2 regions of the Bradyrhizobium sp. Mp27 genome follow, and region 1 is predicted to be linked to the other one. Evidence: riboswitches for the same ligand, from Rfam matches in the RefSeq annotation. Region 1 holds a riboswitch; the other holds the start of a gene.

The links. A riboswitch is a leader RNA that binds a small molecule or an ion and turns the genes downstream of it on or off. The one in region 1 is predicted to bind S-adenosylmethionine.
Region 2: another riboswitch for S-adenosylmethionine. It lies ahead of QJT78_RS03155 (O-succinylhomoserine sulfhydrylase); the one in region 1 lies ahead of QJT78_RS15780 (homoserine O-acetyltransferase).

What each region holds. Positions count from the first base shown of each region.
Region 1 covers NZ_JASAUS010000025.1:10,511-13,915, forward strand. The annotation lists gene metW (methionine biosynthesis protein MetW) at 1-534, opposite strand, end outside; gene QJT78_RS15780 (homoserine O-acetyltransferase) at 550-1,752, opposite strand; SAM riboswitch at 1,838-1,917, opposite strand; gene QJT78_RS15785 (chorismate mutase) at 2,135-2,983, shown strand; gene hisC (histidinol-phosphate transaminase) at 3,020-3,405, shown strand, end outside.
Region 2 covers NZ_JASAUS010000003.1:39,670-43,074, reverse strand. The annotation lists gene QJT78_RS03160 (SGNH/GDSL hydrolase family protein) at 1-175, shown strand, start outside; gene QJT78_RS03155 (O-succinylhomoserine sulfhydrylase) at 299-1,486, opposite strand; SAM riboswitch at 1,561-1,640, opposite strand; gene QJT78_RS03150 (2'-deoxycytidine 5'-triphosphate deaminase) at 1,751-2,857, shown strand; gene QJT78_RS03145 (PAS domain S-box protein) at 3,021-3,405, shown strand, end outside.

The DNA.
Region 1 (3,405 bases):
GTCAATCGCGTCGCAGAGCTCGACGAAATCCTTGATGGTGCAGAAATGGATGTTGGCGGTGTCGTACCAGGTCGCGGGCAGATTCTCGGTGCGCGGCATGTGGCCGCCGACCAGGAGCTGGAGCCGCATCTTCCAGAAACCGAAATTCGGGAACGACACGATGGCGCGGCGGCCGATGCGCAGCAGATTCTCCAGCACGACCCGCGGCTGCCGCGTCGCCTGCAGCGTCTGCGACAGGATGACGTAATCGAAGGCGTCGTCGGGATAGTTGACGAGGTCGGTGTCGGCATCGCCCTGCACCACCGCGAGGCCCTTGGCGACGCAGCGGTTGACGCCCTCGCGCGACAGCTCGATGCCGCGCCCGTCGATGCCGCGGGTCTCCAGAAGCTGGAGCAGATCGCCCTCGCCGCAGCCGACGTCGAGCACTTTCGAGCCGGGCTTGACCATCTCGGCGACCAGCAGATGATCGGCCCGAAACTGGCCGGACTGCTCCGTCGCAACGCCGCCCAGCGGCAGCACTTCCTGCACAGACATCGCTAGCCGTCCTTGTCAGTCAATCCTGGCGGTGAGCCCGCGCGCCTTCCCTGCCGATTGCAGGAAGGCTCGGGCGATATCGAAGAATTCGGGCACGTCGAGCAGAAAGGCGTCGTGGCCGCGATCGGTCTCGATCTCGGCGAACGACACCCGCGCGCTCGACGCGTTAAGCGCATGCACCAGTGCGCGCGATTCCGAGGTCGGGAACAGCCAGTCGCTGGTGAAGGAGACCACGCAGAAGCGCGTCTCGATGCCCGCGAACGCCTTCGCCAGCACGCCGCCGTGGTCGCCGGCGATGTCGAAATAATCCATCGCACGGGTCAGATAGAGATAGGAGTTGGCGTCGAACCGCTCGACGAAGGACGAGCCCTGGTAGCGCAGATAGCTCTCGACCTGGAAATCGGCGTCGAACGAGAAGGTCGGCAGCTCGCGGTCCTGCATGCGGCGACCGAACTTGCGATGCAGCGCGGCGTCCGAAAGATAGGTGATGTGCGCGGCCATCCGTGCCACCGCAAGTCCGCGATGCGGATGGATGCCCTGATCCGTGTAGCGGCCGTTGTGCCAGTCGGGATCGGCCATCACCGCCTGGCGGCCGAGCTCGTGGAAAGCGATGTTCTGCGCCGAGTGCCGCGTCGCGCAGGCAATCGCCAGCGCGGAGTACACACGCTTGGGATAGGCCGCGGTCCATTGCAGCACCTGCATGCCGCCCATCGAGCCGCCGACCACCGCGAACAACGTGTCGATGCCGAGCCGGTCGATCAGCATCGCCTGCGCGCGCACCATGTCGGGAATGGTGATGACGGGGAAGTCCAGGCCCCACACCTTGCCGGTCGCGGGATTGATCGAGGCCGGTCCGGTCGAGCCCATGCAGCCGCCGATCACGTTGGCGCAGATGATGAAGTAGTGCTGGGGATCAAGAGGTCGGCCGGGACCGACCAGCGTCTCCCACCAGCCCGACTTGCCGGTGACGGGATGCACGTTGGCGACATGCTGATCGCCGGTCAGCGCATGGCAGATCAGCACGGCGTTGGAGCGATCGGCGTTGAGCTCGCCATAGGTCTGGTAGGCGATCTGGAACGGGGTGAGATCGATGCCGCAATCGAGCCGCAGCTGCTGCTCGGCGCCGAACTGCGCGACCTGCGAATTCGGATGATCCGCCTCATGCGACCGGTCGTCGGCACTGATCGCGGGACTCGGCACGGGCTTCACGCCAACCATCATCGACCTCGTTTGCGGCACCCGTCAGGCTGCCGCTGGAATCAGGCCATGAAAAACCCGGCCTGAACGATAGGTTCGGCCGGGATCGGAAGCGTCCCCGGCCTGTTTAGCGAGTTTTTTAACGTGGCTGCAAGCCGGCCGGCTCAAATGACCACGGAACGGGCAAAAGCTACTGTCTTGGGCGGTTTTCGTCAAGTCACGGTCCGGATTAGCCAAATTCATCCCTGAAAGGCCGGCCCAAAAGGCCTGGTTTCCCTTTGCATTTCTCTTTGCTTTCGCCGCGCCGACTGCCTAATCAGGACGTCGACCGCAGCGGATCCGGCCTTGCCGATTGACCTTGGCCGACCCGCATTGGAACGCCTCTCACCAGCATCTCGCAGATATGTCCCAACGTCCGCCCGCGCCACCATCGCTCCAGGAATTGCGCAAGGAGATCGACGCGATCGACGAGGGCATGCATCGTCTCCTGATGCAGCGCGGCGACATCATCGACCGCCTGATCCAGGTGAAGCAGACCCAGGAGGTCGGCTCGGCATTCCGCCCGGCGCGCGAGGCCGCCATGATGCGCGAGATCGTGCAGCGCCATCGCGGCATCCTGCCGCTCGACACCGTCGAGAGCATCTGGCGCGTCATCATCTCGACCTTCACCTATGTCCAGGCGCCGTTCTCCGTGCATGCCGACATCTCGGTGAGCGAACCGGCTATGCGCGATTCAGCGCGATTCCATTTCGGCTTCACCGTGCCCTACGTCGCGCATTTCAGTGCGCAGGCGGCGGTCGAGGCGGTGGCAAAATCCAAGGGCGATCTGGCGCTGGTGTCGGCAACCTCGAGCCGCACGCCGTGGTGGCTGTCGCTGGAAGAAACCGGGGCGCCCAAGATCATCGCGCGGATGCCCTTCGTCGAGCGCGCGGACCATCCGGCCGCGCTGCCCGTGTTCGCGATCTCCCGCGTCGCCGACAGTGCCCTGGTGACTGAGGTTGAGACCTTCAGCGTGCGCGTATCAGGGTGGAACGCCGAGGTCGCGCGGGCGCTGTCGCCGCTCGCCGAGATCGTGGCGGTGCCCGATACCGCCTTCGACGGCGCGGCGCTGCTGGTCTCGGTCACGAGCGCCACCAGCATCGACAAAATCAGGGCTGCCCTGATCGAAGCGGGGGCCTCGGTGCGCTCCACGGCCCTCGTCGGCAGCCACGCAACGCGCTATACGGTGCCCCCGACCGGGTCGAAATCGTAGATCGCGAACCGCCTAAAGCTACTTCCGGAGTTGAAGATGTCCCGCCCCGTGCCGAATCCCGGCATTCTCGATATTGCGCCCTACACGCCCGGCAAGAGCCCGGTGGCTGAGCCGGGCCGCAAGGTGTTCAAGCTCTCGGCCAACGAGACGCCGTTCGGGCCCTCGCCCAAGGCGATCGAGGCGTTCAAGAACGTGGCGGCGCATCTGGAAGACTATCCGGAAGGAACCTCGCGCGTGCTGCGCGAAGCGATCGGCCGTTCTTTCGGGCTCGACCCCAACCGCATCATCTGCGGCGCCGGCTCGGACGAGATCCTCAATCTGCTCGCCCACACCTATCTCAGCCACGGCGACGAGGCGATCTCGACCACGCACGGCTTCCTGGTCTACCCGATCGCGACCATGGCGGTCGGCGCCAAGAACGT
Region 2 (3,405 bases), on a different contig from region 1:
CGAGAATCAATCGATTCCGGTCGAGAGTTTCGTGATCGCCGACGGCCTGCACATGAACGATTGGGGCTATGCCTGCTTCGCGCAGCTCCTCGGCGACGACATCATCCGCTCCGTCGGCCAGATTAAGCTCGGCGTCAACGTGCCCGCCGACGTGCGGACGTATCGGCCGATGTGAGCTCGGTGCCGTAGGGTGGGCAAAGGCGCGCTCTTCGCGCGCCGTGCCCACCATCTATCGGCGATATGATCGTGAATGGTGGGCACGCTTCGCTTTGCCCACCCTACAAGAAGTCCAATCGCCTCACGCCTTCTCCAGCGCCGCGGTCAGATCCTCGATCAGATCATCCGCATGCTCGAGCCCCGCCGAGAAGCGGATGAAGCCCTCGCTGATGCCGAGCGCGGCGCGGTCCTCCGGCTTCAGGCGCTGATGCGTCGTGGTCGCCGGATGCGTGACGAGGCTCTTGGCATCGCCGAGATTGTTCGAGATTTTTGCAAGCTTGAGCTCGTTGAGCACGCGGAACGCACCCTGCTTGCCGCCCTTGACCTCGAAGCCGACCAGCGTCGAGCCGCCGCGCATCTGCTTCTTCACGAGAGCTGCCTGCGGATGATCGGCGCGGCCGGGATAGACCAGGCGCGAAATCTTCGGATGGCTCGCCAGCACGTCGGCGATGCGTCCCGCCGTCTCGGTCTGCGCGCGCACGCGCACACCGAGCGTTTCCAGGCCCTTGAGCAGGACCCACGCGTTGAACGGCGAGATCGACGGGCCGGTCTGGCGCATGAAATTGTGGATGTGCTCGGCGATGAACGCTTCCGACGACAGGATGATGCCGCCGAGACAACGGCCCTGGCCGTCGATGTGCTTGGTCGCGGAATAGACCACGACGTCGGCTCCTAGCGCGAGCGGGCTCTGCCAGATCGGCGTCGCGAACACGTTGTCGACGACGAGCCGCGCGCCGCCGCTGTGCGCGATCTCGGCGATCCCTGGAATGTCGAGCACGTCGAGCGTCGGGTTGGTCGGGCTCTCCAGGAAGAACGTCTTGGTGTTCGGCCGCAAGGCGCGCTGCCACTGGTCGAGATCGAGGCCGTCGACCAGCGTGGTCTCGATGCCGTAGCGCGGCAAGAGATCCTGAATGACGTAGAGACAGGAACCGAACAGGGCGCGCGAGGCCACCACGTGATCGCCGGCCTTGAGCGGCGCCAGGATCGCGGTCGTCACCGCGGCCATGCCGGTAGCGGCCGAACGGGCGGCTTCGGCGCCTTCGAGCTCGATCATGCGGCGCTCGAACATCGAGATGGTCGGGTTGGAATAGCGCGAATAGATGAAGCCGGGGTCCTCGCCCTTGAACCGCGCCTCGCACTCCTCGGCGCTGTTGTAGACGTAGCCCTGGGTCAGGAACAGCGCCTCCGACGTCTCGCCATATTGCGAGCGCAGGGTGCCGGAATGGACCAGGCGGGTTTCGGGACGGTAGTTGGCGGTCGACTTCGACATAGGTACCTCCGACATGACCGTCTCGTCGAAAACGGTCACAAAAAAACCGGCCTGGATATATCCACGGGCCGGGATCACAGAGGTCCCCGGCCTGTTTAGCGACTTATTTAACGTGGCTGCAAGCCGGCCGGCTCAAATCACCACGGGATAAGTGATGCTCATATTCCGCAATGGCCTTTCCGTCAAGGCGTCCATCGGATAGCCGTAAAAGGCTAGTATTTCCCGCATGTCCGGATGCGTTTGACCCCTGACGAGGACCCCCGGTTGAGCTTCACAGTTGCCGCCGACGCCAATGGTATCCTGCCCGACCGCATGATCGCGGCGATGGCGGAAGCGGGGCTGATCCTGCCTGCCTACGATTTCGTCGAGAGCCAGATCCAGCCGGCGAGCCTCGACCTCCGCCTCGGCGACATCGCGTATCGCGTTCGCGCCAGCTTTCTGCCGGGTCCCGGCGCGACCGTCGCCGAGCGCATCGACGAGTTGAAGCTGCACGAGTTCAGCCTCGCCGATGGCGCGGTGCTGGAGACCAACTGCGTCTATATCGTGCCGCTTCTGGAAAGCCTGGCGCTGCCGCCGGAGATCGTCGCGGCCGCCAACCCGAAAAGCTCGACCGGCCGGCTCGATGTCTTCACCCGCGTCATCGCCGACGGCACCCGCCGCTTCGACATGATCGGCGCCGGCTATCACGGCCCGCTCTACGCCGAGATCAGCCCGAAGACGTTTCCGGTGCTGGTCAGCGAGGGCTCGCGCCTGAGCCAGGTGCGCTTCCGCACCGGAGATGCCATCCTCAACATCGACGAGCTCGAGGCGCTGCATGCGACCGAGCGTCTCGTCGATCTCGACGATGCCGATCTCACCGGCGGCGTCGCCGTCTCCGTCGATCTCTCCGGCGAGAAGGCCAACGGCTTCGTCGGCTATCGCGCCAAGCGCCACACCGGCGTCGTCGACGTCGACCGCCGCTCCGGCTATGCGGTGGAGGATTTCTGGGAGCCGATCTCGGCACGTCCCGACGGCAGCCTGATCCTCGATCCCGGCGAGTTCTACATCCTCGCCTCCAAGGAAGCCGTGCAGGTGCCGCCCGATTACGCCGCGGAGATGGTGCCGTTCGATCCCCTGGTCGGCGAGTTCCGCGTGCACTATGCCGGCTTCTTCGATCCCGGCTTCGGCTATGCCGGCGCCGGCGGGCAGGGATCGCGCGCCGTGCTCGAAGTGCGCTCGCGCGAGGTGCCGTTCATCCTCGAGCACGGCCAGATCGTCGGCCGCCTCGTCTACGAGAAGATGCTGGCGCGGCCCGACGCGATGTACGGCCAGCGCATCGGCTCGAACTACCAGGCGCAGGGGCTCAAACTATCGAAGCATTTTCGGGTGTAGCTACACACCCTACTGTCATGCCCCGGCTTGACCGGGGCATCCAGTACGCCGCAGCCTCTCGATTGACTACTTGCCGTCTCGGAATACTGGATCGCCTCGGGCAAGGACACCGAATGTGTGTCGGGATGCAAGCTGAAATCCGGGCGGCATGCGAGGTGGCGAGATGAGTGTTCAATCCGAACTCGACGCAAGGATCCTCGACGACGTCGCGGACGCGCTGATCTATTCGGATCGCGCCGGCACCATCACGCGCTGGAATCGTGCATCGACCGCCTTGTTCGGCTTCTCCGCCGGCGAGGCGCTCGGCCATAACCTCGATCTGATCATTCCCGAACATCTGCGCGCCGCGCACTGGAAGGGCTTCGAAGCTGCGCTTGCCAGCGGGTCGATGAAGCTTGCGGGCAGGCCGACGCTGACCCGCGCGCTGCACCAGAGCGGACGCAAGCTCTACATCGAGATGACCTTCGCGCTTGTGCGCGATGCCGGTGGTGCCGTGGTCGGATCGGTCGCGATGGCGCGCGACGTCACCGAACGCGTCGAGCGCGAGC